Regions from separate parts of the Mesorhizobium sp. WSM4821 genome, predicted to be linked through region 2. Evidence: predicted binding sites of a transcription regulator. Region 2 holds the regulator's gene; each other region holds the start of a gene.
The links. Region 2 encodes PhoB, which activates phosphate uptake and scavenging genes when phosphate is short. Its sites were predicted from a motif close to TGTCATNNANCTGTCAT; they were not measured.

Region 1: a site for PhoB is predicted at 5,794-5,810, ahead of AC0NID_RS05745 (PhoX family protein). Genes of this name have one in related genera too.
Region 3: a site for PhoB is predicted at 8,235-8,251, ahead of AC0NID_RS28440 (PhnD/SsuA/transferrin family substrate-binding protein). Genes of this name have one in related genera too.

The regions. Positions count from the first base shown of each region.
Region 1 covers NZ_CM148371.1:1,239,456-1,249,399, forward strand. Annotated here, with positions in the region: gene AC0NID_RS05715 (cytochrome ubiquinol oxidase subunit I) at 1-256, opposite strand, end outside; gene AC0NID_RS05720 (hypothetical protein) at 311-532, opposite strand; gene AC0NID_RS05725 (ABC transporter ATP-binding protein) at 519-1,445, shown strand; gene AC0NID_RS05730 (ABC transporter permease) at 1,442-2,203, shown strand; gene AC0NID_RS05735 (MarR family winged helix-turn-helix transcriptional regulator) at 2,450-2,941, shown strand; gene AC0NID_RS05740 (GNAT family N-acetyltransferase) at 2,938-3,618, shown strand; gene AC0NID_RS05745 (PhoX family protein) at 3,721-5,727, opposite strand; gene AC0NID_RS05750 (hypothetical protein) at 5,931-6,269, shown strand; gene AC0NID_RS05755 (phosphatase PAP2 family protein) at 6,383-7,075, shown strand; gene AC0NID_RS05760 (C40 family peptidase) at 7,196-8,002, opposite strand; gene AC0NID_RS05765 (hypothetical protein) at 8,125-8,643, opposite strand; gene AC0NID_RS05770 (CHAD domain-containing protein) at 8,981-9,928, opposite strand; gene AC0NID_RS05775 (CYTH domain-containing protein) at 9,925-9,944, opposite strand, start outside.
Region 2 covers NZ_CM148371.1:1,837,594-1,847,537, reverse strand. Annotated here, with positions in the region: gene AC0NID_RS08845 (sugar ABC transporter permease) at 1-1,330, opposite strand, end outside; gene xylF (D-xylose ABC transporter substrate-binding protein) at 1,491-2,531, opposite strand; gene AC0NID_RS08835 (ROK family protein) at 2,804-4,051, shown strand; gene phoB (phosphate regulon transcriptional regulator PhoB) at 4,183-4,872, opposite strand; gene phoU (phosphate signaling complex protein PhoU) at 4,889-5,596, opposite strand; gene pstB (phosphate ABC transporter ATP-binding protein PstB) at 5,630-6,445, opposite strand; gene pstA (phosphate ABC transporter permease PstA) at 6,458-8,071, opposite strand; gene pstC (phosphate ABC transporter permease subunit PstC) at 8,064-9,452, opposite strand; gene AC0NID_RS08805 (PstS family phosphate ABC transporter substrate-binding protein) at 9,573-9,944, opposite strand, start outside.
Region 3 covers NZ_CM148371.1:5,797,994-5,807,937, forward strand. Annotated here, with positions in the region: gene AC0NID_RS28390 (hypothetical protein) at 32-205, opposite strand; partial or broken gene AC0NID_RS28395 (ISNCY family transposase) at 186-435, shown strand; partial or broken gene AC0NID_RS28400 (ABC transporter ATP-binding protein/permease) at 495-2,521, opposite strand; partial or broken gene AC0NID_RS28405 (peroxidase-related enzyme) at 2,806-3,200, opposite strand; gene AC0NID_RS28410 (RES family NAD+ phosphorylase) at 3,377-3,868, opposite strand; gene AC0NID_RS28415 (XRE family transcriptional regulator) at 3,982-4,665, opposite strand; gene AC0NID_RS28420 (hypothetical protein) at 4,799-5,014, shown strand; gene AC0NID_RS28425 (phasin family protein) at 5,175-5,549, opposite strand; gene phnE (phosphonate ABC transporter, permease protein PhnE) at 5,691-6,485, opposite strand; gene AC0NID_RS28435 (phosphonate ABC transporter ATP-binding protein) at 6,478-7,227, opposite strand; gene AC0NID_RS28440 (PhnD/SsuA/transferrin family substrate-binding protein) at 7,318-8,175, opposite strand; gene AC0NID_RS28445 (alpha-D-ribose 1-methylphosphonate 5-triphosphate diphosphatase) at 8,296-9,480, shown strand; gene phnF (phosphonate metabolism transcriptional regulator PhnF) at 9,477-9,944, shown strand, end outside.

The sequences.
Region 1 (9,944 bases), 600 kb from region 2:
TCTCCATGTAACCCGGCCAGTTGGTGCCGAACTGGAAGCTCATGGTGACACCCGAAACCACGCCCATGGCAAACGACAGCGCGAACACTTTCACCCAGGTGAAATAGGCGCGCATCCAGGCGGAATCGCCGGTGGCGTTGTAGCGAAGCTTGAAGAACAGCAGCACCCAGCCAAGCGCGATGGTGATAGCCGGAAACAGTATGTGGAACGAGATGTTTGCGCCGAACTGGATGCGCGACAACATGAGCGGGTCCATGGCGGGCTCCGGCTGCGGTTATACCAAAAGAAGATATGCCGGATACGTCAAACGTCAAAGCGGCGTGGCGTCACGCGAGGCGGAACGCCGCAGGGTCACCTGGAGGTCAAAGGACGTGGAAATGCAATTTACATTTTTCGACCGGTCTCTGGCACCGCCAATGTCCAGAACTGTCAGGAGCGGCATTGACTTCCGGCTGCGCGCACCGACATTCAGCGGATTAAATTCAACAGTCCTCCTTTCAAGCAGCCGTTTTTCAGCCATGCCGTCCATCATTTCGATTTCCGGGGTCACCAAGACCTACGCCACCGGTTTCAAGGCGCTGAAGGAGATCAACCTCGACATCGAGCGCGGCGAGATCTTTGCGCTGCTCGGGCCGAACGGTGCCGGCAAGACGACACTGATCTCGATCGTCTGCGGTATCGTCAACCGCTCGTCGGGCACGGTCACCGTGGACGGCCACGACATCAGCCGGGATTACCGTACCGCGCGCAGCCTGATCGGGCTGGTGCCGCAGGAACTGACCATCGACGCGTTCGAGAGCGTGTGGGCCACGGTCAACTACAGCCGCGGCCTGTTCGGCAAGCCGGCCAACCACGCCTTCGTCGAGAAAGTGCTGCGCGACCTGTCATTGTGGGACAAGAGGGACGCGAAGGCGATCACGCTGTCCGGCGGCATGAAGCGGCGGCTGATGATCGCCAAGGCGCTGTCGCACGAACCGAGGGTCCTGTTCCTCGACGAGCCGACGGCCGGCGTCGACGTCGAGCTGCGCCAGGACATGTGGGTGATGGTGCGCCGGCTGCGCGAGGATGGCGTCACCATCATCCTGACCACGCACTATATCGAGGAGGCCGAGGCGATGGCCGACCGCGTCGGCGTCATCAACCGCGGCGAGATCGTGCTGGTCGAGGACAAGGCCGAATTGATGCGCACGCTAGGCCGCAAACGGCTGTTGCTGGAACTGCGCAGCCCGCTCGCTACCATACCCGAGACGTTTTCGCGCTATGCGCTCGAGCTTTCGCCGGACGGTGACCAACTGACGTACACCTATGACAACCAGAGCGAACGGCCGGGCGTCGCCTCGCTGCTCCGCGACCTCGAAGTGGCCGGCATCCAGTTCCGCGATATCGACACGCAAAACAGCTCGCTCGAGGAGATCTTCGTCAACCTGGTGAGGAAGGACGCATGAACCTGCGAGCAGTCTGGGCGATCTACAAGATGGAGATGGCGCGCGCCTTTCGGACCGTGCTGCAGAGCATCGTCTCGCCGGTGATCTCGACATCCCTTTATTTCGTCGTCTTCGGCTCGGCCATCGGCTCGCGTATCACCGAGATCGACGGCGTCAGCTACGGCGCCTTCATCGTGCCGGGGCTGATCATGCTGTCGCTGCTGACGCAGTCGATCTCCAACGCGTCCTTCGCCATATATTTCCCAAAATTCGTCGGCTCGATCTACGAATTGCTGTCGGCGCCGGTGTCCTATCTGGAGATCATCATTGCCTATGTCGGTGGTGCGGCGACCAAGTCGATCATACTCGGCCTAATCATCCTGGCGACCGCAGGGTTGTTCGTGCCGCTGACCATCGAGCATCCGGTCTGGATGCTTGCCTTCCTGGTGCTGACGGCGGTGACCTTCAGCCTGTTCGGTTTCATCATCGGCATCTGGGCGAAGAGCTTCGAACAATTGCAGCTGGTGCCGCTGCTGATCATCACGCCGCTTACCTTCCTTGGCGGCAGCTTCTATTCGATCGACATGCTGCCTGGCGTCTGGCGCACGGTGACGCTGTTCAACCCCGTCCTCTATCTGGTCAGCGGCTTTCGCTGGAGTTTCTACGGCAAGTCCGACGTCTCGATCGGCATCAGCCTCGGCATGACCGTCGTTTTCCTGCTTGTCTGCATAGCGATCGTCGCGTGGATCTTCAGGACCGGCTACCGGCTGCGGAACTGACGAATCCAACTTCGCCATGGAGGCCAGCCCACGGCCTCGAATCCGTCGCCTTGGCGCGATTGACTACCGATCATATCGCGCAAGCGCCATATAGGATGCAATCAGCGCCGACTAAAGGGAAATCTCCAAATGGCGGCGGCTCCATCCTGGAGTCATCAGCGGATCGGATTGCATTACGACCACGTCCTTTGACTTTCTATGCATTGTTATATATCATGTTATTGATCAGCATAGGACGCGTTGATTATGGAAGATGTCATACGGTCTCTTGGCTTCCTGTGCCTGGGCAGCAGGCTGAAGCGTATAGGCGAGCAATTGCAGTCGGATACGCAGCGAGTGCTCGATCGCCTGGATGTCCCGGTTCAGTCGAGCCAGTATCCGCTCCTAGCCGCTCTCGACAGGCTGGGGGCCCTGCCAGTTGGTGAACTGGCACAGGCTCTTGGGATTGCGCAGCCGGGCGTCACACGAAGCGTGGCGCTTCTGGCCGAACTGGGATTGGTCGAAGTCAGCCAGTCGAACAATGACCAGCGGCGCAGGATTGTCTCGCTCACTCGGAACGGTCGACGGCTTGTCGATGCCGCGAAGCGCGACGTCTGGCCACGCATCGAGAAAGCCGTCGCGGATTTATGCGCAGGCCTTTCGGGGCCGCTCCTCGATCAACTGGCCGCAATCGAGGACGGCATCGCTGCGGCTCCCATCGACCGTCGTGTGGGAAAGGCCGTGGGTGCCGTGCAATGAAACATGTCCTCGACCGTCCTGTCTGGAGCGCGCTCGGGACACGACACAAGGCCTTCGCGCAAGGTGACAACCTCGCCAGGCGATATCCGTCGTCGATCGTTCCGTTCGCTGCCACCGCCGCGAACGACACCGAAAGCCTCCGGGCGTTCGATAGGCTTGTTCCAGCAAACGATAGCGTGATCATGCTGCAGGCGGATCCCATTGCCCTGCCTGATGGGCTATCCGCGATCTCGGCGGCCTCCGGCGTCCAGATAGTTGCCGAACGGTCATTGCAGATCGTGTCCGACGAGCGTGTGCAGCGTCTGACGCAGGACGATGCAGCCGAGATGCTCGCCTTGGCGTCTCTCACCAAGCCTGGCCCATTCACGCTCGGGGCTTTGAGCCTGGGCGACTTCTGGGGTGTAAAAATCGAAGGCAGACTTGTGGCGATGGCCGGCAAGCGCATGAAGCAACCTGGCTATACCGAACTCAGCGGGGTGTGCTCACATCCGGACTTTCGCGGCGGCGGCTTGGGCAGGTTGCTGTCCCTGTTCGTGGCAAATCAGATCATGGCGCGCGGCGAAGCTCCCTATCTGCACGCCTACGCCACAAACACAGCGGCTATAAGATTGTACGAGTCCATTGGCTTCAGGTTGAGAAGCAGCATGAATGTGGCCGTGGTTCAGCGCACCAACTAACGATCAGGCGCATTAAGGTGGATGCGTCCGCGCAAGGGGAAAGGAAGGATTTCGTATTGCCGAAATCCTTCCTTGCGGTGCAAGCAAAAGCCGCGCCGCGCGTCAGACCGCGATCTTGCCACCGCCCTGTTTGGTGATTGCGACGACCGATGGCCGCACCGGCATGTCGGGCTTGAAGTCGGGCCAGCGGGTCGACAGGTCCTCATAGTAAGAGGGTCGGCCGAATGGCTCCCAGTCTTCGCCGCCATCGGCCGGATGCTGGACCGCGACGAAAGCGGTCTGGTCGTCCGGCGTGAATATCGGGCCACACAGTTCAGCACCGATCGGCACGCGGAAGAACAGCTTTGATGTCGCCCGCGCCTCGCCCTCGGTGTCGACCGCCCACAGGCCGTCGGTGCGGCCGGTCGCCTTCGGACCCTGGCCGTCGGTCGAGACCCAGAGCCGGCCTGCCGTATCGACGGCGCAATTGTCCGGCATGCCGAACCAGCCATTGGCGGTGGTCGCGGTCGAGAAGGAGGCGCCGACTTCGGCCACCGAGGGATCGCCGCATTTCAACAGGATTTCCCACTTGCCCTTCGTAGCAGTGAAATCGCCACCGTCCTCGGCGATCTCGATGATGTGGCCGAAGGCGTTTTCGGCGCGCGGGTTGGCGGCGTCGATCTGGTCCGCCTTGCGCTTGGTATTATTAGTCAGCATGACATAGACCTTGCCGGTCGTCGGGTTGGGCTGGATGTCCTCGGGGCGGTCCATCTTGGTGGCACCGAGACGGTCGGCGGCAAGCCTTGTCCCGATCAGCACGTCGGCCTGGCTGGCAAAGCCGTTTTCAGCGATCAACGGACCCTGACCGTAAACCAATGGCAGCCATTCAAGAGTACCGTCCTCGGCGAATTTGGCGACGTAGAGCGTGCCGTCGTCGAGAAGATCCATGTTGGCGGCGCGGTCCTCGGCGTTGAACTTGCCGGCCGTGACGAATTTGTAGACATAGTCGAAACGCTCGTCGTCACCTTGGTAGAGCACCACACGGCCATCCTTGGCGACGGCCGACTCGGCGCCTTCATGCTTGAGGCGGCCAAGCGCGGTGCGCTTTTTCGGGACGGAGTTGGGGTCGGTCGGATCAATCTCGACCATCCAGCCGAAACGGTTCGGCTCGTTCGGCTCCTTGGAGACGTCAAAGCGCTCGTAGAAATTCGCCCATTCATAGGCGCCGTCAGGAATGCCGTATCGCTTGTAACTTGCCGCTTCCGGATGATCGGCTGGAAGCTCACCAGCGAAATAGCCGTGGAAGTTTTCCTCGCCCGACATGACCGTCCCCCAAGGCGTCATTCCACCAGCACAGTTGTTGACGGTACCCAGCACCTTCGTGCCGGACGGATCGGCATTGGTCTTGAGCCGATTGTGCCCGGCAGCCGGGCCGGTCAAAACCATCTCCGTCGCAGCGGTGATCCGGCGATTCTGCTTGCCGTCGCGCACGACCTGCCATTTGCCGTCAACCTTGCGGATTTCGACAACGGTCATGCCATGCGCGGCCATCTCGACATCGACCTGTTCCTTACTCAGCGGCGCCTGCTTTGCCTCGCCATCGACGATGGTGACGATGCCCGGGAACATCAGATGCGGGTTGGTGTATTCGTGGTTGACCACCAGCAGGCCATGCTCGGCCGAGCCGTCGAGCGGGATGTAGCCGACATAGTCGTTGTTATAGCCGAATTGTCTGGCCTGGGCCTGCGCCGACTGTTTTGTCGGATCGAATTCCGGCGAATCGGCAAACAGCGGATCGCCCCAGCGCAACAGCACGTCGGCGTCGTAACCGGCGGCGACATGGTGCTTGTCATCGACGCCAGCCTCGACCTCGTCGAAAGTAAAAGCCGAGCCGCCGCCCGCGCGGGCTTCGTCGGCGAGTATCAGCGCAAGCGGGCTGACGGTGACGGCGATGGCGGTCGCCGCGAGTGATCCCTGCAGAAAACCACGGCGCGAGAAACGCGCGGCGATGATCTCGCCCATCGTCCGGTTGTCGGTGGGATTTGTTCCTGGCCCATCGTTTTCCTCGAGCAGGCTAGTGCGGAAATGGGCCTCTGGGGAGCGATGTTCGGTCGAGCGATGTACGGTCATGGGCTTGCCTCTGGCTTCTTTGGGATGGCTGGAGCGTGCTGCTTGACTGACCGCTATCGCCAGCAGATCACAGTTTGATGACGTTGCCGACCAATTTCCACCCCACGGTTTCGTGTCCTTGATCAGCCCGCTTGACCGCGACCCGAGCTTCGGAAACAAGATCTGCAGCAGGCGCGGCAAAGGCCGCAGCAGGAGGGGTGAAAGTGAGTTTCTGGGGACTGGTACAGCTTGTCGTTTCGACTGTTATCTTCCTGCTCGCGGCGATGGCGGCGAAGCAATGGGGGCTGGCGCCCAGCCTCGGCAAGATCGTGCTGACACTCGCGCTCTATTCGCTAGGCAATCTGGTCATGCTGAGATTGATCCGCGAATTCGGCATGTCGGTGTCGTTCAGCCTGTCGGCGGTGATCCAGCTGGTGTCGGTGAACGTGGTGGCACTGGCTTTCTTCGGCGAGCGCGTCAATGCCTTGCAGACGACCGGCATCGTGCTCGCCGTTGCCGCAGTGGCGCTGATCACGCTCGGTCCCTATCTGCAAAGACTGTAGTTGCGCATGATCCCAAGATCGAAATCGATTTTCTTGGGGTCATGGCACAGGAATCAAAGTGCTACAGCGTGCACGTCCAAAAGGACGCGCGGCGCTAGGGGACGACCGGCTCGATGAAGAACCCGCTGCTCAACTGGATCGAATTCCCGATGCTGCTGGCCGGGCTGGTCATTGCCGGCGGGCTGTGGGGATTCGAGGAGCTGATGGAGGCCGCGCTAGCCACCACGCCGCACGCCTTCGATACCGAAATCCTGCTCGCTTTCCGCGAAGCCGGCCAGCCCGACAATCCGGTCGGCCCGGCGTGGCTGGAAGGGGCAATGCGCGACATCACCAGTCTCGGCAGCGTCAGCGTGCTCGGGCTGATCACAGTGGCAGTGACCGTCTATCTGCTTCTGATCCGCAGGCCGGGAACAGCGCTTCTCGTCTTCGTGGCGGTGGCGGGTGGTCAGGCTCTGTCAAGCCTGCTGAAAGCCGGTATCGACCGGCCGCGCCCGGAGCTCGTCTCACATCTCGCCGACGTGGCGTCGCTCTCCTTCCCGAGCGGCCATGCCATGCTGTCGGCGGTGACCTATCTCACGCTGGGCAGCATGGCGGCGCGCTTCCTGCCTGGGCGGACGACGAAGATCTATGTGCTGGCACTCGCCGTGCTGACGACAGTGCTGGTCGGCATCAGCCGCATCTATCTCGGCGTTCATTGGCCGTCCGACGTGCTGGCCGGGTGGTGCGCCGGCTTCGCCTGGGCAATGCTGTGCTGGCTCGCCGCACGGACGCTACAGCGACGGGGCGGGCAGGGCGACGACGCCTGAACCGGCCTGTCGGAACAGCACACTGGCGTGGCAACTCGCGATTAGATCGGCGTGTGGACCGCCCCTATGCCCAAGGTGAATTTTGGGGAAATCCGACGCTCGACCAAAAGGATCGAGCTGCTATTTGGTGACCTTGGTCTCCGCACCGGCAGCCTTGTCGCCCCAAATCATCTGCCGGTAGTCGAACCCGTATTCCAGTGTCGGCTTGACGATGCGGAAGTAGGGCGACAGGTCGAAATCGCGCGGCGTGTAGAGCGAGTGGTGGCGGATGTGCAGGATTTCCTTTCGCGAATAGTTTGACTGCGCCGAGGCGCGGCCGGGCGCATGGGTGATCTCAGGCAGGATAGGATAGCGGATCTGGCCATAGGCCTCGGCAATCAGTGACGAGCAGATGGCCCGTGTCGGATCGCCGGAGCCGAAAGCCAGCATGCGGCGGCGCCAGCGCACCGGGACCGGCGGCGTCGGTAAGAAATAACGCAGCATGTCGAAGATGTTCTTGAGGTCGTATCTGAGACCAAGCTTGCCGATCATGAAGGCAACGACCTTGTTGCGATCTTCCGGCGCCAGCCCGCTCGCCCGGCAGATGCGCGTATTGTAGGTGCGGTAGCGCGATAGCGGCACGGCGATGCAGCCCTCGCCAAGCGTGACCTCGATCAGGCGCCGTCGTTCCGATCCGTCCGACGGTTCGGGTAAGGCATCGCCGACATAGAAGGCCGCATGCGACCAGGTCGACTGGGTCAGATATTTGATCGCCGCCGAGATCTTCTGGTTGCCCTCGATGAGCAGGATGTCGCCGGGCTCGAGCGTTCGGCGCAGCGTTTCGGCATCGGACGGCGTGTAAGGCTCGTAGCCGGACGATTCCTCCTGCAGCCGGCCGGCAAGCCAGCGGCCAATTCGGTCCAGAAGTGTGTCGCCCGTCTCGATCATGCCAGACGGCGATTACCACAGGCCGGCGGCCTAGTGGTACCCACCTGACATATGAATCCGGCTCGGAATTCGCCTCGGCTGCAAGCGAAGGAGCGGCATTTTGTTTGGGCCAACTCAGTCAATCACCGTCGTGAAAAGTTCGAGTACCAATTCCATTCCCACGTTCTGCCTGCATCAGCACAGAACGCACGGCTGTAAATCGGAGTTTTCGGGTTGCGCTTATCCCAGTGGAATTTCACGATAACGTCCTTGCCGGCCACAACCTCACTGCCGAAGAATTCGCCTTCGTCGCCATTGAACGAGCCCACCTTTCCGTCGTCGAGTTTGCCCGCGTTGCTGTCGGCCCAGTAGATCGTCCAGAGACGCGTCTTTGGATCGAACAATCGCACGGTGAGGCCCTCGAACGGCTTTCCTCCCAACTCCGTATGAAAAATGTCGAAGTTGCCCAAACCCACCAGGATTTGGCGGAACTCCTGGGTCGCGCCGAATTCCTCCCACTCGTCGCTTCCGGCCAGCGGTTCCTTCAACGTACGATTCCTGATGTTCCAGTTGCCCACCAAATAGTCGAAATCATTTTTGGACGACGTCTCGCTCGCCGTTATCGCAAGTTTCCCGTCCGATGAAAGAGAGAACGTACTCATCTACTTTCCTTTGGATCGACGTCGAATGTATGGGCGTTTCTTTCGATGCCTGCGGCGCGCTTCGCATGTCCGATCGCGGCAACAATTGGTTGAGACCCAACTGCGCGTCGTGATGCGCACTCGCCGTCACATCCATGTTGCAACGCGTAAGCCGAAGACCCATTCCCGGCACGATCCGCTTCGGTTAGCTTCGCCACTCCGTCGCGAAGTCGCGTTGCCCCGCGCCCCACTCAGGATTCGCTAATCGCCCGGACCCCCTGAACCGATCTCCCAACCGGGTACCAAGTGTCATCAGAATCTGACCACTGGACCATGATTCCGAACCGAGGGAACCGCGTCAGCCAGCGGCGCCGGAGGCGCCAGCGTCTTGGCGCGGCGCGGCGGCCAGATCGTCGCGCACCTTGCGCGCAAGTTTCCTTGTCGAGCGTCTGGGGCCGTCGCCGAACAGATCGGCCGCGGCGGCGAGACAGGTCTTTTTCAGGCATTTCTCCGAACGCTTCAAAAGCTTGCCCAGGAGCCGCGTTTCTTGAGGAAAGCCGAGCGGCCGGTCGTCGGCATCGAGAAGTGCACGCATGACGAACACATCATGCAGTTCGCCCAGCCTTTCGCCCAGTTCGTCGACCGCCTTGCGCCGAACCTTGATCGGCGTAGGCCATAGCCTTCCGAGCAGCGACAGGTGCATCCCGTGGGTCTTTGCCGCCTTGCGCAGATCGTGAAAATCGTCGGCCTCGCCGCGAGAGCCCGCCTTGTCCAGCGCCTTTCTGGCGCGACGCAGAGTGATGCGGGCGCCTTCGGCAAGCACATCGGCGGCCTGTTCGGGCTGGTCGGGCAAGGTCAGTCTATCTGTCCGGCCGATGCCCTCCTTGCAGGCCGCAATCGCGGCGTTTATCGCAGCTTCGAGGCCAACACCGCCATGCAATTCGTGCTGGCGCGCCACAAGCGTCTCGCGAACAGCATCGAGACCACCTGCGGCGCTTTGTTCGGGAAAGCCTGCCGCCAGCCGGTCGATTGTTTCAACCAGCGCGGTCGCCTCGCGCGGACCGGCAAGCAGAGCCGCCACCTGTCGGTAGCACTGGTTTTCGGTCTGGCAGAATGTTTCGTCTCCGGAACGGACCAGGCGCAACAAGGCACGCACGTTCTTCAGCCGCTTGCGGCATTTGTGCAGTCCCTGTTCCGGCCTGTAGCGTGCCGCGTCCAGATGGACGAGCGCCTTGCCGATCTCCTCGGCGAGGATGCGCCTGACCTCGCCGGTCAACGGCAGGCGCGGATCGATGCGATAGCTCATGCGGCGATCTCCGGAA
Region 2 (9,944 bases):
AGACCCGCTTGCGGTAGACGGTGTCGAGCCAGACGGCGACAACCAGGACAGCGCCGACGACCACGCTCTGAAGCGGTGAATCGATGCCGAGCAACACCATGCCGGACTGCAGCGACTGCATCAGGAGCGCGCCCAGCATGGCGCCGAGCACCGTGCCGGAGCCGCCGGCAAGCGACGTGCCGCCAATGACCGCCGCCGCGATGACCAAGAGTTCGTCCAGCGTACCGAGTGCATTGGTCGACGCATTGAGGCGGGCCGACGCAATCGCCGCGCTGATTGCGGCCAGCACGCCCATGATCATGAACACCTTCATGGTAACCCAGCGCGTGTTGATGCCGGCGAGTTCCGCCGCTTCCGGATTGCCGCCGATGGCAAAGACGTAACGGCCGAAACGGGTGCGCCGGGTGATGAAGGTCATGACGATGCCAACGGTGACCGCCATCAGTACCGGTATGGCGATGCCATGGGCGATGAACAGGCCGCCTTCGGGGATGGTGATGCCGTTCTGCTGGGCGTAGCGGCGCACGATGCCGACCGGCCACGGATAGGAATTGGCGATCCGGACGGCGCCAAGAATGGCGGCGCAAGCAACCACGCCGAGAAAGATTTCCGCCCAGATGGGGCGCAGTGGAAATTTGAACCGTTTGCGCTGCGACCGGCCGTTGAGCAGCATGAAGGCGACGGCCACACAGGCGAGAGCACCGACGATCCAGCTCGCGGTCGCCCCGATCGAGCCACGCGGCCCGCCACCCATGAGCTGGAAGGTGGCGTCCAGCGGCGCGACGGTGCGCCCGCTCGTCATCAGCCACGCCATGCCGCGCCAGATCAGCAGCCCGCCCAGTGTCACGATGAAGGCCGGAACCTCGAGATAGGCGATGATGAAGCCCTGGAGCGCGCCGATCATGAGGCCGAGCGCCACACCGGCAGCCAGTGCGACGACCCATATCCAGGGACTTCCAAGCTGGAATCCCATGACGCGGATGAGGAATTCGGCCTGCGCCACGCCCATCACCATGCCAATCACGCCTTCGACGGAGCCGACTGAAAGATCGATGTTGCGCATCACGATGACCAGCACCATGCCGGTCGCCATGATCGCGACCGAGGAGGTTTGCACCGACAGGTTCCAGAGATTGCGCGGCGTGAGGAAAAGCCCGCCCGACAGGATGTGGATTCCAAACCAGATGACCAGCAGCGCGCCGACCATGCCGAGCATGCGTATATCGAGCTCGGTTGCCTTGAGGAACCGTCCGACGGCGCTGAGTTCGGAATCACGCGCCCGGTCTTCGGCCGTTCTGGCGGCCGGTGGGTTGGATGCCGTGTCGGTCATGAAGTCCTCCCACCGGGTTGCCGTCTGGCGCGGATGCCGGAACACGATGCCACCGGCTTTCCCCAATCATTTGAAGCGGAAGCCATTTGAAGCGGAAAGCCCTTTTGAAAACGCCGCGACTGACAGCCGCGGCGTTCGTTTCCTTGCGAAGTGATCGAGATCAGTTGCAGACCGCCACGCTGCCGGCGGCGACGCCCGCGCAAACCGCGTCCTTGGTGATCCAGCCGGCGTCGATGACGACGTTGAGATTGTCCTTGGTGATAGCAATCGGCGTCAGGAACAGCGACTTGACGGCATTGCCGCCCGGCGTGGTGAAGTCCTTTGCGGCCGCAATGTCGGTCATCTGCTTGCCGTCGGCAAGTTGCGAGGCGATCTCGGCAGCGTTCTTGCCGAGTTCGCGCGCATCCTTCCACACCGATACGGTCTGTGTGCCGAGCGCGATGCGGTTCAGCGCCGCGTGATCGCCGTCCTGGCCCGACACCGGGACGGATCCGGCCAGGCCCTGCGCCGTCAGCGCGGCGACGACGCCGCCGGCGGTGCCGTCATTGGCGGCAACCACCGCATCGACCTTATTGTCGTTGGCGGTCAGGAACTGTTCCATGTTCTTCTGGGCGTTGGCGGGAAGCCAGCCGTCCGTATAGGCTTCGCCGACATTCTTGATCTTGCCGCTGTCGATGGCCTCCTTGAGCACTTCCATGGAGCCGGCGAACAGAAAATCGGCATTCGGGTCGGCGCCCGAGCCCTTGATGAAGACGTAATTGCCTTCCGGCGCCACTTTGAACACTTCGCGGGCCTGCATGCGCCCGACTTCCTGATTGTCGAAGGTCAGATAGAAGACGTCCTTGTTCTCGATCAGCCGGTCATAGCCGACGACCGGAATGCCTTCGTCCAGCGCCTTCTGCACCGCAGGTCCGATGGCCGAGGCATCCTGCGCAAGGATGATCAGCGCGTTGGCGCCTTGCGAGATCAGGCTCTCGACATCGGTCAACTGCTTGCCGGGATTGGATTGCGCATCGGCGGAAATATACTTGTCGCCGGCGGCCTCGATCGCTGCCTTCATGGCGGCCTCGTCGGTCTTCCAACGCTCTTCCTGGAAGTTGGACCACGAAACGCCAATGACCTTGTCCTTCGCCTGCGCGACCGACGCGAGCGTCAGCGACATGGCGACCCCCGCCAGGATGACGGCTGTGAATCTCTTCATGGTATTCCTCCCTGCGCCACGTACGGCGCGACCAAACTGGCCCAAAGGCCGGCACAAAAGGCTCTATTTTTTCGAGCCTCGAAAAAATACTGGTCGAACGCCGAAGCGCTGTCAACATCAATTCTGATGGATTTTGATGTCCTGCCCGGCGTTTTTTCGAGTCTCGGAATAAATAATGACAGGGCTGTCGGCTTCTGCCAATATTTGCCTGGTGTCGCCGACGGCCTTCGCATCACGAGAGGCCGCGAGGACGACCGGGAGGAACGCAAGACATGTCGGTCGGAATCCGCCACGACGATTTGCGCCGGCGCAACCGGGGGATGGTGATTTCGGCCGTGCGCCGGGCCGGCCATCCGTCGCGAACTGAGATCGCGGCGACTACCGGCCTCAGCCATTCGACGATATCGGCGATCTCTTCCGACCTTATCCACGAGGGCATCCTTGCCGAGAGCAGGGCAAGCGAGACCGTTTCGCTGAAACGCGGCCGGCCGCAGGTCGGCCTCAGCCTCAATCCGGAAGCGGCTAAGGTATTGGCCGTCGTGTTGTCGTTGAATTTCCTTTCGGTCGCCGTCATCGATTATGCCGGGCAAGTGGTCGCCGAGGAACAGCGCCGGCTGGACACGCTGACCATGTCGCGCGACGCACTGATCGGCGAATGCGTCGCCATCGTCCGGCGCCGGCTCAAGGATCCCGACCTCGATGTCCAAAGCGTCGCGCGCATCGCGCTGGCGATCCAGGGCATCACCGATTCCCATGCGCGAGCCATGCTGTGGTCGCCGATCACGCCGCAGACGAACATCGCTTTCGCCGACATTCTGGAAGACCAGTTCGGCATCCCGGCCACCATGGAGAACGACTGCAACATGATGGCCGTGGCGCTGCGCTGGCGCGACCCGGATCGTTACCGCGACGATTTTATCGCCATCCTGCTCTCGCACGGCATCGGTATGGGGCTGGTGCTGAAAGGCGAACTGTTCACCGGCACTCATTCCTCGGGCGGCGAATTCGGCCACATGATCCATCGCCCGGGCGGCGCGCTCTGCCGCTGCGGGCGGCGCGGCTGCGTCGAGGCCTATGCCGGCAACTACGCCATCTGGCGCAACGCTAGGCAGTTGAGCGAAAACACCGAGCCGGTCGCCGATGTCAGCGATGCCGACATGCGGGCGCTCGCCGCCCGGGCGCGCGAGACGGACGGACCGGAGCGCGAAGCCTACCGCAAGGCCGGCGAAGCGCTCGGCTTTGGGCTCGGCAGCCTGTTCGCACTGATCGATCCGGCGCCGGTCGCCATGGTCGGCGCCAGTGCCGCCGCTTTCGACCTGATCGAGCCGGCCCTGCGCGAAGCCATCGCCCAGACCGCCGGCGGCCAGCATTCGGGTTCGATTTCCTTCGACACCGAGCCGAACGAGCTGCCGCTGATCCGCGAAGGCTGCGCCATGCGGGCGCTAAGCTTCGTCGACCAGGAGATTTTCGCGCCGGGCGTGCAGGCGAGAGGAGGCTCAGCGGGGAAGAACGTGGCTTGAGTTTGACCGAAGAGCGCGGGAGGCCCAACTTCGTCATCCCTGGGCGAAGCAATGGGCGTTTTCGATAGCCGCCAAGACATGCGATCCGCCAACGCAGCACATCCGACTGTCAGAACCTTCGCGCCGTGGAGCTAGTCTTCCCTGATCGCGTAGCCGGCACCGCGGATGGTGCGGATGACATCAGGCATGCGACCATTGTTGACCGCCTTGCGCAGCCGGCCGACATGGACGTCCACCGTGCGTTCGTCGATGTAGATCGTCTCGCCCCAGACATTGTCGAGCAGCTGGCTGCGCGAGAACACGCGGCCGGGATGCCGCATCATGAATTCGAGCAGCCGGAACTCGGTCGGTCCGAGCCGGATCTCACTCTTCTTGCGATAGACCCGGTGCGATTCGCGATCGAGCACGATGTCGCCGACCTTGAGAACGCTGGACAGCACTTCCGGCTTGGCGCGACGCAGCAGCGCCTTGACCCTGGCCATGAATTCCGGTGTCGAGAAGGGCTTGACCAGATAGTCGTCCGCTCCGGTGGAAAGGCCGCGCACCCGGTCGCTCTCCTCCCCGCGGGCGGTCAGCATGATGATCGGCAGCCGCTCGGTTTCGGGACGCACCCGAAGACGCCGGCAAAGCTCGATGCCGGAAATCGCCGGCACCATCCAGTCCAGCACCAGAAGATCGGGCACGTTCTCCTGCAGCCGGATCTCGGCCTCGTCGCCGCGTGTCACCACCTCGACTTGATAGCCTTCGGATTCGAGATTGTAGCGGAGGAGGACGCCTAGAGGCTCTTCATCCTCCACCACCATGATGCGCGGCGCGATCATCGGCCGGTTACCCCTGTCATGTCGCCGGCGCCGACATTGTCGTCTCGTCGAGCTTCGGGCGGTCCGCCGGCAATTGATTCCCGGTCACGACATAGTAGGCGTTTTCGGCAACGTTGGTGACATGATCACCGATACGCTCGAGATTCTTGGCGCAGAATAGAAGGTGCGTGCAGGCGGTTATGTTACGCGGATCCTCCATCATGTAGGTCAGGAGCTCGCGAAACACCGCCGTGTATTTCACGTCGATCCTCTCGTCGGCGGCGCGCAGTTCCTTCAACGCGTCGGCGTTGCGCGAGACATAGTGCTCGACCACGCCGCGGAGCTGCTCGAGAACGAGATCCGCCATGGCGTCGATACCGTGCGAGAGATTGCGTGGCGTGGCGCTCTGTCCGACGGCGCTGACCCGCTTGGCTATGTTCTTGGCCAGGTCGCCGATCCGCTCGAGATCGCCCGCCATGCGGATTGCGCCGACCACGGCACGCAGATCCTGCGCCATCGGCTGCCGCTTGGCGATCAGCGTGATCGCGCTATCGTCGAGTTCGCGCTGCCGCGCATCCATGATCGTGTCGTCCGAGACGACGCGCTGCGCCATCGCATTGTCCGAAGCTAGCAACGCGCGGATTGACGCCGCGACCATCGCGGCGGCTAGCTCGTCCATGTCGCGGAGCAGCCGGTCGATGTGCTCCAATTCCTCGTCGAAAGATGCGACGGTGTGTTCACCCATGATACTGTCCTCGTGTTCGAAATTCGCCGCCGCTCAACCGAACCGGCCGGTGATGTAGTCCTGGGTGCGTTTGTCGTCGGGATTGGTGAACATCTTGTCGGTCGCGCCCTCCTCGACCAGATAGCCGAGGTGGAACATGGCCGTGCGCTGCGACACGCGCGCTGCCTGCTGCATCGAATGAGTGACGATGACGATCGTGTAGTTCTGGCGCAGTTCGTCGATCAGTTCCTCGACGCGGGCGGTGGCGATCGGATCAAGCGCCGAACACGGCTCGTCCATCAGGATCACCTCCGGCGACACCGCGATGGCGCGCGCGATGCACAGGCGCTGCTGCTGTCCGCCGGAGAGACCAGTGCCCGACTCGAGCAGGCGATCCTTGACCTCGTTGAACAGGCCGGCCTTCTTCAGGCTCGATTCGACGATGCCGTCCAACTCCGCCTTACTCCTAGCCAGGCCGTGAATGCGTGGACCGTAGGCGACGTTTTCGTAGATCGACTTCGGAAACGGGTTCGGCTTCTGGAACACCATGCCGACGCGAGCCCTGAGTTCGACGACGTCGATTTTCGGGTCGTAGATATCCTCGCTGTCGAGCGTGATCTTGCCGGTGACCCGGGCGATCGGGATCGTGTCGTTCATCCGGTTCAGGCAGCGCAGAAAGGTCGACTTGCCGCAGCCCGATGGGCCGATCAACGCCGTCACCTGGTTTTCACGGACATCGAGATCCACGTCGAACAGGGCTCGCTTCTCGCCGTAATGAACGGAGACCTTTGCGCCCTTCATCTTGATCGAAGGTTCGTTGGTCCCGCTACCCAGTTTCTGTTCGACGCTGGCTTCCGTCATGATGTTCATATCCTCTACTCCTTACCAGCGCCGCTCGAAGCGCCTGCGCAGTATCACCGCAATGGCATTCATGATGACCAAAAACAGCAGCAAGATCAAAATCGCCGCCGAAGTCTTCTGCTGGAACCCGGCTTCCGGGAAATCGGCCCACATGAATATCTGCACGGGAAGGATCGTCGCGGGATCGGTGAAGCCGCCGGGGATGTCGACGATGAAGGCGACCATGCCGATCATCAGCAACGGCGCGGTCTCGCCCAGCGCATGCGCCATTCCGAGGATGGTGCCGGTCATGATACCCGGCATCGCCAGCGGCAGGACGTGATGGAATACGGTTTGGACCTTGGACGCTCCGATGCCAAGCGCCGCCTCGCGGATGGATGGTGGCACGGCGCGTAGCGAAGCGCGTGAGGCGATAATGATGATCGGCAGCGTCATCAGCGCCAGCACCATGCCGCCGACCACCGGGGCCGAGCGCGGCAGGCCGAAGAAATTCAGGAATACGGCAAGTCCAAGCAGGCCGAAGACGATCGAAGGCACCGCCGCCAGATTGTTGATATTCACTTCGATGATCGTCGTCAGCCGGTTCTTGGGCGCAAATTCCTCAAGATAGATCGCCGCCGAAACGCCGATCGGGAAGGCGATGGCGAGCGTTACGATCATGGTCAGGAACGATCCGACGACCGCGCCCCAGACGCCGGCCAGTTCCGGCTCGCGGCTGGCGCCGGTGAAGAAGAAGATCGAGTTGAACCGGCTTTCGATCAAGCCGTCGCTCTTCAACGTGTCGAGCCACACGATTTCCTTGTCCGAAATCTTTCGCGATGCTTCCGGCGTATCGATGACGCGCAGGGATGCCTGACCGCTCGCGGCGGGCGCCGTGCTGTCCAGCGCCTCGATCACCGTGCCCTTTGCGATCGCCGTCCCGTTGCCCCCCGGCGACAGCGCGGTCAGCTTGACCGTACCGCCGTTGAACACGACCAGCAGCGACGATGCGCCGCTCGTCAGCGTCAGCATGCCGTTTTCGCCCTCGGTCGCACCATGGCCGCGCGCCAGCGCCAGCAAGCCATCGTCGCCGAAGGTCAGGTCGATGTCGCCGCTGGTTCCCGAAGGCGTGACGCTCGTTGAAATGGGTTCGTCCGAACCGACGTCAGCAAGCAAACCCTTGAGATAGAGGTCGGCAAAATCGTCCAGTGGAACCGCATAGTCCACCGTTCTTCCGAGCATCCCCGCATCAGCCGCAATATCCTTGCGCAGGAAGACGCCCGTGCCGCTGGAAATCAGCCCGCGCAACAGGCGCTTGTCCTGACGGCTCTTCACATCCGGAAATTTTGCCGCAAGCGCTTCCTGGGCGATGGAATCATAGTTTACGTCACCGAGTTTCGCTGGGTCGACCTTAGCCGACGAAAGATCGATCGGCAGCGTCAGATAGTTCAGCCGCAGCGCCGGAATCGCCTGCGTGACGACGGTCGACAGGAGCAACACGAGGAACAACCCAGCCAACGCGACGGCTCCGGCGCCGAGCCACTTGAACCACGCTTCCGCACGGTAACGGCCCTTCAGCCGCGCCTTGGCGGCATCGTCGGTATGAATGCTGACCGGCCGTCCGCCGGCGCCAAATGACGCGATCGCATCAGTCATATTGCTCTCGGTATTTCTGGACGACGCGCAAAGCGACGATGTTGAGGGTGAGCGTGATGCAGAACAGCACCAGGCCAAGTGCGAAGGCTGCAAGCGTCTTGGCGCTGTCGAATTCCTGATCGCCCACAAGCAGCGTCACGATCTGAACCGTCACGGTGGTGACCGCTTCGAGCGGGTTGGCCGTGAGGTTTGCCGCCAGCCCCGCCGCCATGACCACGATCATTGTTTCGCCGATGGCGCGGCTGACGGCGAGCAGCATCGCCGAAACGATGCCCGGAAGGGCGGCGGGAAGGATCACCTTGCGGATGGTTTCCGACTTGGTCGCGCCGAGGCCGGCGGAACCGTCTCTGAGGGATTGCGGAACGGCGTTGATCACGTCATCGGAAAGCGAGGAAACGAAGGGAATGATCATGATGCCCATGACCACGCCTGCGGCGAGCGCGGATTCGGACGCAACGCTTAGACCCAGACTTTCGCCGATACCGCGAAAGTAGGGTGCAACCGTCAGTGCGGCGAAGAAGCCATAGACGACTGTCGGAATGCCGGCGAGGATTTCCAGCACCGGCTTTGCGACCGCGCGGACGCTTTTGGAAGCGTAATCCGAAAGATAGATCGCAGCCATCAGCCCGATAGGCGCGGCCACCAGCATGGCGATGAAGGTGATGAGCAACGTGCCTGCAAAGAGCGGCACCGCGCCAAAAATGTCCTGGTTGACGTCGCCGGCTTCCGTTCCCGCGCCGGTAAAGGCGCTCTGCGGCGACCAGTGCGTACCGAACAGGAACTTGTAGAACGGCACCTGTTGGAAGAACCGCAGCGATTCAAAGATCAGCGACAGGACGATGCCGATCGTCGTCAGGATCGCGACCACCGAGCAGGCGATCAAGAATGCGCGAAGAACGCGCTCGACCACATGGCGCGCCCGGTAGGCCTGCGCGATACGCGAATAGGCCCAGTAAAATCCGGACGCGGAAAGCATCAGCGCGACGGCCCAGATGATCCAGGTGCTGGTCGCGTGGATTGATTTGTAGACGGCAGCGGCCGCCTCTTTCGTGGGATCGGCGAAGCCGACAAGCCCGCCAAAGGCCATGGCGCGAGCGTCGCGGATGAAAGCTTCGACTTGCGGAATGCCCATTCCCGACAACTCGGCGGAGAAGCGGTCGGCAATGATTGACGATTCAATTCCCGGCGTCACCATCGACCACAAAACGATTGCAAGCAGCGCGGGACCGGCGGCAAAAAGCGCCAGAAACATGCCATGCTGGCCAGGCAGCGAATGCAGCCGCGCGACGTCGCCATTGACACTGGCAACAGCACGTGTCCGGCCTATCCAATAGGCCGCGGCGGCCAAAACCAAGAGCAGAACAACGAGATAACCGACCATGATTCAGGACGTCCCCTCGACCGCCGGTCATTCACCGGCTCAAAGCACGGGACATTGGTCCCGCGCTTTGGGCATTAGAGCATGAGGGTCAGAGCGGATATTTGCCCGGACCCCGAAACATCAGGAGCCCATGCCCTTCAAGGCCTTGGCGTTTTCGGCCCACGTAGCGCGCTCGGCATCCGGCAGCGGTATCAGGCCCTTGTCGGCCAGATAACCCTCAGGACCCCATGCGCCCTCCGAGGTGTACTCGGCGATGAACTCTTGCATGCCGGGAATGACGCCGACATGCTCTTTCTTGGCATAGATAAAGAGCGAGCGGGAAACGCCATAGTCGCCCGATGCGATGTTCTCGAAGGTCGGCTCGACGCCATCGACCTTGTGGCCCTGCAGCTTGTCGGCGTTCTGGTCAAGGAACGAAAAGCCAAAGACACCGAAGGCATTGGGGTTGGCTCCCAGCTTCTGGACGATCAGATTGTCGTTTTCGCCGGCCTC
Region 3 (9,944 bases), 3.3 Mb from region 2:
TCCACTTGCCTAATATTGGCACGGCTTGGCATCACATAATGGTCCCAGTGATCAACCTCAAAGTTGCTTCGCCGAACCAGGTGTAAACCGCTGTCACAAATCTGCGCACCGAAGTGGCAATGGCTACGAAAGCGCTTTTCGCACCTTCAGTCGAAGCCATCAGCGTCGCCTGGGTCAAGCCGTGCCACGACAGGGTGCTGTTCATTGCCGATCCCGACCGATACCAAACGGCTTGCCAGTGAAAAGGCCGTCGTCTGCGACTACCCTGATGGTCGCCTCGAGGCCACGCACTACTGTATCACCCTGCCCTACAGAACCTTCGACAAGCGCTCGGTTCACAGATCGGAAACCGTCGAGGACAAGCGGCTTGACGCCGCTCTGGAACTTATCGCCAAAATGCAGGCGGATCGAGACCTTCAGCACAGCCAGCGCGGAACGCATGTTTGGCGTCCCTGATGGCGTATGCTTGCCCAGGTTACACCGACCGGCGGTCTTCACTTTTTCTGAGGCAGCGCCGCTTTGCTCAAGGTCGTGCTGCCTTTCGATCGAGGCGCCGGCGTCTCAGAAGGCGCACAAGCAAGTTTCGCCTTCCCTTGCGCCGCACGAGATCGATATCGCTGACAAGCTTCGCGCCGCCCCTGCGCCGCTCCAATGTGATCTTGCGGCTGTGGAAGGCTTCCAGTTCGGCTCGGTGCGCCACGCTTATAATGGTGACCTTCGGCAATTCGTGGATGATCATCTCCATCATCTTGCCCTGGCTCTTTTCATCGAGCGCCGAGGTTGCTTCATCCAACACGATGATATCGGGACTGTGCAAAAGGAGCCGTGCGAAGGCGAGCCGCTGCTTTTCGCCGCCCGATAGGGTCTGGTCCCATGGTGCGTCTTCCTCGATCTTGTCGGCGAGATAGGCGAGGCCCACCTTGTCGAGGGCAGCCTTGATCTTTTTAATCGTCCAGTTGTCGGCGGCGGCTGGATAGGCGACTGCGCGGCGAAGCGTGCCTGAGGGGATGTAGGGCCGCTGCGGCAACATGAACAGTCGCCTCTTGGAGTGAAAATTGACGCTGCCGCCGCCCCACGGCCATAGACCCGCGACGGCCCGTACCAGCGTGCTCTTGCCTGACCCGGATTCGCCAGCCACGAGCACCCGCTCGCCCGGTTCGATCACGACCTCGGTTTCCTTGACCACGGAGGTGCCGTCATCGAGCGTGACGGAGAGATTGTCGAGGCTGAGCATCGCATCGTCTTCGGTTTCGCCACGCTGGATGCGTCCCAGGGCGTCGCTCTGTTCCGCGCGCTCGAGCCCGTCGAGCGACATCATTAGCGAGGCGATGCGCCGTGCGGAGGCGTTCCAGTCGGCGAGACGGGGGTAGTTGTCGACCAGCCACCCGAACGCGCCCTGCACGATGGCAAAGGCGGAGGCAGCCTGCATGACCTGACCAAGGGTCATGCTTCCTTCGAGAAACTTCGGAGCGCAAAGCAAGATCGGCACGACCGGCGCAAACAGGCTCGACCCCTGCGATACCAGCGCCGTGCGCATGTGCTGGCCTGTGAGCAGCGCCCATTGCCTGAGCACATGGCCGAAATTCTTGTCGATGCCGCTGCGCTCCTCCTCCTCGCCGCCGAGCAATGCGATGCTCTCCCCGTTTTCCCGCACGCGCGTCAGCGTGTAGCGGAATTCGGCTTCCGCCTGATTTTTTTCCTCGGAGAGATGGACGAAATGGCGGCCGATGACCGCCATCGAGGTGGATGTGATCGCGGCATAGATCACCGCCGTGATGACGAGGAAGCCAGGAACAGTGACGCTCGAGCCTGCGATCGTCAGGGTCAGGGCTCCACCAATCGTCCACAGCACGACGATAAAGGTCGAGGCCGACAGAAACGCGTTGAGGACGCCAGCGATGAAGTCGACAGGGGATTCAGTGGCAATTCGCAGATCCTCCGATATGCGGGCTTCGGGATTCTGGTGGTCGCCGCCGACGAGGTTCAACTGATAGTAACGGCCGTTGGCGAGCCAGCGCGCGATTACCGCAGTGGTAAGCCAGGAGCGCCAGCGGCGCTGGATCGTCATGCGAAGGAAGACCTGTGCAACGACAAGGCTTCCGCTTCCAAGCACCAGCGGCACGAAAACGGCGCTCAGAAAATATACGGTGTGGGCATTGCGCTGCTCAAGCGCGTCGAAAATCGCGCGGTTCCAGACGTTGATCCCATACTGGAAGCCGACATTGACGCATATCAGGATCAACAGCCCGATCGTGAACGGCCAGGCGAGCCGGTCGCTGCCGCGCCCCCAATAACCGCGAGCACTGATCCAGAAGCGTTTCAGCAAATATTTCTTGCGCGCCTGCTCGGCCTGCTCGGGCGTCAGTTGAGGATCGGGTTCGATGAAATCCGGCGGCGGCGTCGCCTCGCCGCTGATCTCGGATGCGACTTCGACGGTTGATGCCTGCTCCTGGCGTGACTTTTCGGTATGGCGCGATTTGGGGCCGTCGGCCGATTTCAGCTTGAGTTTAGCCTCGGACATAACGGCGATAACGGCCTAAAAATCAGAAGGTTTCATTATGTCCACTCGAGATGCCGCTGCCAACAGCGTCAGGGCCGTCTGTGGCAGTTCCGGTTTGCTTGCAACAGCCTATGGGTCGTGCTCGAATGACAGCCGTTGACCTGTGGCGGGCAGTTAGCCTCTGAGTGTCGGCTACCGGGTCGCGGCCCGCCGTTAGGCGGCTGCTGCAGCGTACTCAATGACTGCTTTGAGGCAATCGAGGCAGCTGATCGATTGCACGCCTTCAGCCTGGGCCGTCTGTAGTATCAATCCCTCATCGGCTCGCCGAGCGTATCCATCAAGCGGTTCGCCCAGCCGAAGATAGCAGCGGACAGGACCAGGTCGAGACACTCCAGCTCGCCCCGACGTCGACCAGCGCCTGAGCGTCGGCCGCGGTTGCCTCGGGTGGCGTGGTCGACAGGCGTGCCTGGAAGCCGAATATTGTTTGGAGGTGCTCGTCGAGCGTTGCCTCAAGACCATCGGCGAAGACAGCTTCGATGACGTTCGTCCGTTTCGTCAGGTTGTTGAAGCGCGAGCCGCGCACCGCGGCGCAGTATACGCAGCGGTTGACGACGGAAGCAGCGACCATGCCCAGCTCGCGCTCGCTGCCGGCCAGCCCGTCGCGCCCGTACATGATTAGTTTAAACAGGGGTGAGCGGACCGGGTAGCTCGACAGCGCGATCGAAACGTGGGGGCGCCTCCGCTTGCCCAATGATCAGCTTTGAAGCTGATCGTCCGCTTGCGACGGCCTATTTGTAGTCGGTTGAACACATGTCGGACTGGCCCGCTCCCGGCGCCCAGCGACCCTCACCAACGAGGCGCGTGCGAACTGCTCCCTTACGCCAAGCCGACCCTGAAATCATCGAGAACCTGAGCCAACCCTGGCGCGCCTAGAAGCGTCACAACGCGCTTCGGCTGAAGCTTTGCAATCGAACGATCGTAGACAGCGAGATTGGTCGCCCCGTTGAGGCGCGATGGATAAATGATCCCGTCAGGCTGGGCTGGGTGCTCGTGAAACGCCACCGACCATCGGCGAGCCAAGTTCTGGCGCTGCGCCCGAACGACATCCGTCGGCACGCCCATTCGGACGGCATTGTCATCCCTGAGGTCGACAAGGCGAAGGTCCGCGGTGGTCGCGATCTCCGCATAACGGCGTTGGGTCAGCTCCGCCTCATCGATCGGAAGATCGCCGACCAGTCCTTCGCGGCGGTCGCGGAGAACAACTTCGAGAAAGCATACTTTCAGGGAGTCGCGAGATAGAGAACGCCGAAGCGGTTGGCAGCAACGCGGCGCCGCGGATCGCTGAACCGGCTCGGCGATTTTCCGCACCCCAGCGGATCAGGATAGGCGCCAGTAGATCCGACCGAACGTCCGACCCCGCGGTATGGTCTCTATTTCGAGCTTGCGCGCGCGAAATCGGGTGGAGGTGGAACGCCAGGCATTCAGTCGAAATCGCCCCTGGCCATACCTTCAGCCGCAGCCAACACCGAAGCGTCATCGCCTTGCTGAAGGGCACGAAGACCCGTCCGCCCATCGAGCGCGCCATGAGGTGACACCAAAAACCGGTAGACAGCCCAGGCATTATTGCCCAACGTCGCGTGGAGCGTTGGCAACTCACCGAACGGCCGGCCATCCTTGTCGAGCTGCCAAACGGGAAAGCGGAAGCCGCGCTTGGCACCATCGATCCCGAGTACCTGCCCGCTCTGCCGCTTGGCATTGACCGTCACCCGGGATGTGCCGATCAGCTTGGAAAAGGCATCCGCGCTCAGCATGTCATCGCCGGCAACAATTTCGGCGACACGCTTGCGGCCGCGCCCACGCGCTTCGGCGAGCGCCGCTTTAAGTTCAGCATCGGGCTTGCCCGTTTTCTCGACGGGAAACGCTTCATCCGAAGCAACAGTCTGTTCCTCGACCGGGGTGATTGTCTGGGCGCCGGCCGCGAGGTCGACTTCCACCCGGAACCAGACTCGATGACCGATCTTGCGGCTGCGTGCGATTGCTTCCTGATAGCGTTCGAGCAGCACCTTCTTGAAGTCCGACTGCGAAGGCTTCGTGGTGAACGCCATTGTCGTGACTCCCGCACGGGACGGATTCACGTTGTGATTGCTGCGCTTTGGAACGGCCATGACGGCAACCTCCTGTTTCCCACCGATGTGGAGACAAAAAGCAAGTTCGTCAAGTTCGATAATTTAGTAAAGAGTTTAGGCGGCGTTTCTGGCCGTCGTAGAAAAAGGCAGCCAGGCGGCCGCCTCACGCCACCTGCGCCGGTCGCTGCAGTCCGTGAACAGGTCGCTTCTGGCGCTCGAGAGCGCCGTTGGCGTCGAACTGATCAAGCGGTCGACGCGAAAAAACGGAGCCGACCGCGGCTGGCCGAGCGTCTTACGAGCGCATCCAGCCGGCGTTGGCAGAGATCCTGCAGGCGCGAAGCGAGGCCGATCTCGTCGAACGGAAAGCGGTGGAGATCGTCCTTGCTGAATTCGAGGCCGAAAGAATGCCTATCCAACTGCTTTGGCAACCTACGCGGGTGCCTCTGCAACGACCCCGGAGGTGCGCGGATCTGCTCGCCGCCCGACTGAAGGCGGGTTTGTTTTGATAGTGGCGGCCCGGCACATGCGGCGGGCACGTTCAGCCGATCCTATGCGATCGTTTTTGCCGCCATATCCTCGATCGTGTCTTCGGCCTGTTTGCGGGCGCGGTTCGCTGCTTCCGTAGCGAGCCTTGAACCGATCGAAGCGACCTTGCCGGCTTCCCTGGCATATTCCGACGTCGCGTTCTGCACGAAGCTGCTGAACACGTCGAAGACATCGCTGAACTCGTCGCTGGCGACGAGATCGTCGACCAGTTTCACGTCCTGCTCGTAGCGGTGCTTCAGGAAGGAAAGCGTTTCGATCTGGTAGCGCATGATCGCCTTGAACGCTTGCGCCTGGAGGCGGGAGGCGGCGAGAAAGGCCTTTTGGCTGTTGGCCATGCCTGGCGAGAAGAAATCGGGCTGATATGCTGCGGGTTGCATGTTCGCACTCCTGTTGAGAGGTAAGGCCGATAGATGGATCGGCCCGATATGCACGAGCCGCGATGGCCAAACTAAAAGCGGTACCGTGCGCCTTCATTGATCAGGATCAACGTGCCCCGCGCCTCGCGGCTGGCCTTGCGACTACTGGACCTTTGCGCGCAAGCGATCCGTCACGAACTCCATCAAAACAACGATGACGAAGATCACGAGAATAATGGTCGAGGCATTCTTGTATTGGAAAAGATCGAACGCGACCTTCAGTTCCTGGCCGATGCCACCTGCTCCGACAAGGCCGAGAACCACGGACGAACGCACTGCCTTTTCAAGCGCAAAAAGCGTGGTGTTTATCAAGGACGGCATGGCGTCAGGCAGGACTGCCCCGCAGAGGACCGAGAACCGCCCGGCGCCGATAGCAAACAGCGCTTCCTGAGGTCTCTTGTCGGCATCCTCCATCGCCTCGGCGAAAAACCGCCCGCAAAAACCGATCGTATCGACGATGATGGTCATGGTCCCGGCAACCGCCCCGAGACCAACGGCGGACACGAAAAGAAGCGCCCAGACCAGATCTGGAACGGTCCTGAACAACGAAACCAGCATCCTGGAGACATGCCGGAACGGGCCGAGCGGGGTTATGTCCTTGGCCGAGAGCCAGGCAAATGGCAGGCTCAGGACGACGCCGATTGCTGTTCCCACGAGCGCTATCTGAAAGGTTTCGATCATGCGCCAGAAAACCCGCAGGAGGAAACCCGGCTCGATATTTGGGGGTATCATGCGGCCGACGAGATTGGCCATGCGGGGTGCTCCGCCTGCCAATTGTTCCGGCGAAGGTGCAACCTGCCCGGCGGAAACGATCACGAGAGCGACCAAAGCGACGGCAAAGCTGAAAGTGAGGGGCGAGATCGATGGAACCCGGCTCGGCGAAAGGCGGTCATGCATCGAAGACGTCTTTCAGATCAGCATGGGCCACCTGCGCTGTTGGCCGGTCGAAGAAGATCCTGCCCGCCTTGAGCGCGATCATGCGATCGGAATAGTCGAGCGCATGTTCCATATCGTGTGTGGTGTAGACCAAGGTAATTCCGTGTTCCTGGGTGAGCTCGGAAAAAACGCGCATCACATCGCGTCCAGCCGCCGGATCGAGACTTGCCGCCGGCTCGTCTGCCAACAAGAGCTTCGGACGCCGGATCAGCGCCCGAGCGATCGCCACCCGCTGCGCCTGCCCTCCAGAAAGCGCGTCGGCGCGGGCGCCTGCCTTGCCGAGAAGCCGCACGTCGGCGAGCGCCTGCATTGCCTCCTCGCGCCAGTGTTGCCTTGCGATGGAATGGTGCCAGCCGCGCCAGGCGCCGGGCAGTCCGAGCTTCCCCTGCAAAACGTTTGTTAGAACGGATTGGCGGCTAACCAGTCCGTGGTGCTGGAAGACAAATCCGATCTGCCGGCGTATGCGCCGCAGCTGGGCGGCGGATGGCGCCGAACGGAAACTTTCGCCCAGGGTGACGACCTCACCACCGCTCGACGGCAAAAGGCCGATCAGGCATTTGAGCAGCGTGGATTTTCCAGCGCCGTTCGAGCCAATCAAGGCAACCCGTTCGCGCGATGCTATGTCGAGGCCGATATTGGAGAAAATGGCCTTTCCATTCGGATAGCTCTTCGCAAGGTCGTGCGCGCGAATGATTGCTGTCATGGTGACCCCTCTTGGCCCTGACCGGACCGGGATTGGAAGCAAGCCGGCGGTTAGCCGCCGGCTTTTGCGACGAAGCAAACGGCGCAGGCCTCAGTTCACGAAGTCGGTGAGGGTCTCGATCCCGATCGTGCGATACATCGAGCGGACATAATCATAGTCCGAATCCTTGATGTCAGTGAGGAAGAAACCGCCCTTGAATTTCTGGTTGTCTTCGCCTGTCAGGATCGCCTTCATCAGTTCGTTGCCGTTTTTCGCAAAGGCATCGCGGACCTTGACGAAGACGTCGTCTGAAATGTCCTTGCGAGCGACAAGGATGTCGTTCGGCAGATCACGGCCTCGTGCGATTACCGAGAAGGCGACGTTAGGGAACGCTTCACGGACCGAGTTCAGATAGCCGAAATTCAAGCCTATAGCGGCGATGTCGCCGCGGATGAGAGCCTCGGCCGCGATGTTGCGCGATATGATCACCGGTTCGTAATCGGTGGCATATTTCAGGTTGAAATCGGCCAGCGCCTGGGCGGGGCCGAGGTGCTGGGAGGTGGAGCCGATCGAGCCGAATGCGACCTTCTTGCCCTTCAAGTCCTCAATCGAGCGGATCGGCCCATTTGCCAGTACGGCGATCTGAGCGAAGTAATCGGGGCGCTGCCAGGCAACAACAATCTTCGGCTCGTCCAATTCCTTCATGATGACGTATTCAGCAGGACCGGTCAGGACAAGATCGACCTGCCCGGATTTCATGGCCTCGACGGCAGTGGTGCGCGAACTGACCGGAAACAGTTCGATGTCCAGGCCGGTCGCCTCTTCAAGAGCGGTCTGGAAGGCGCCGAATTCCTGCTGAAGGGCCTCCAGTCCCTCCATGTCGGTTACCGCGAATTTCACCGGTTCCGCAAAAGCTGGGAGGGCGGAGGCAAACGTTAGGGCGAGCGCGGCTGCGATGGTGCGGATCATCATTTTTCCTTTGCTGTATAGACAGGAAACTGTTACCCGCCTACCCCTATACGCAGCAGATGACGTGCTCGTGACATTTCACCGATGCCGCCGGCAGGCTTTTCTTTTCGAGGGAATACAGTGAACTGGCATATTCAGAGCGGTCGCATCCTTACCGACCGAGGGCTTGCAACGGCAGACCTGAATGTTACCGGCGGGATCCTGTCAAAGGTGCAAGCGGCCCATGCGTCCATAATCGATGCCGACGGTCTGCTGGTGCTGCCGGGAATCGTCGATATCCACGGCGACGGCTTCGAGCGGCAAATCATGCCGCGGCCGGGCGTCCGCTTCGACACCGCTCTGGCGCTCAAAGACACCGACCGCCAGCTTGTCGCCAATGGCGTAACCACGGCCTTTCACGGCGTCACGGTGTCGTGGGAGCCTGGACTTCGCTCGCTCGAAGCTGCCGAACACCTGATCGGCGTGCTGTGCGATCTCCGCGACACTCTTGGCTGCGATACGCGTCTGCATCTGCGCTGGGAGACCTTCGCGCTTGATCAGATGGCGCAGGTCACACAATGGCTCTCTCTTTCGCCGCGACCGATCATCGCCTTCAACGATCATACGACAGGCTCGGTGTTGAACGGCGCGATCGCCCGCAAGATCGGCCAGATGGCGGAACGATCCGGCTTGAGCCGGGAGGAATATATGACGTTGCTCGACCAGATCTGGTCGCGGCGTGCCGAGGTGGCGATCGCGATGGAGAAGCTGGCGGCGACCGCACGGGCCAATGGCAATGTGCTTCTTGCCCATGACGAAGCGTCTCCCGAGGAACGTGCGTATTTCCGCGATCTCGGCGCAAAGGCCTCGGAATTTCCGCTGACGCTCGAGACGGCGAGGGCCGCGCGGCAAATGGGTGAGGATGTGATCCTCGGCGCGCCCAATGTCGTGCGCGGCGGCAGTCACAATGGTGCGCTGAATGCCACAGAGGCCGTCAGAGCCGGGCTCTGCACGGTGCTGACCAGCGACTACCACTATCCGTCACCCCTGCATGCTGCCTTCAGGCTGTCTTCGCCAGGCGCCAGCGACTTCCCCTCGATCTGGAATCTGGTCTCGGCAAACCCGGCCCGGGTAGCCGGCCTCGACGACCGCGGAATGCTTGTTGCCGGCCGCCGGGCGGATCTGATCCTCGTCGATGCCGGCGATCCGGCGCATCCGCGTGTGGTGGCCACCATGGTTCATGGACAAATCGTCTATTCCTCTGGACTCGCCCGCGCAGACCGACGGTCGGCACAACGGTCGTCGCCGGTGAGCAAGGCCTCATGAACCAGGATACGAAAATTCCAACACACGAGCGCAGCGGCAATCGCTTGCTGGCCTTTGACGGCCTGGTCTTCCGGCCGCGTAGCGATACGCCAATCTGGCAGCAGATCTACGATCACATCCTCAATCTGATCGAGAGCGGCTGTCTTGCGCCAGGCAGCCAACTGCCGGGAGAAACTCATCTGGCGGAGAAACTCGCGGTCACCCGCATCACACTTCGCCGGGCGCTGCAGCAGTTACAGCACGAGGGTCACCTTACCGCACGCAAGGGCGTCGGCATCTTCGTGCGGAACCTGCCCTCGACGTTCACCGTTCGTGACGGACAGCGCTTTCTCGATAATTTCGCAGCCCACGGCCAGGAAATCGGCACCCAGACGCTGCTGATTGTTCGGGAGCCGGCCGAACCGGTCGTGGCGGAGCGGTTGCGTCTCGCACCTGATACCACCATTATCCGGCTGTGCCGGATC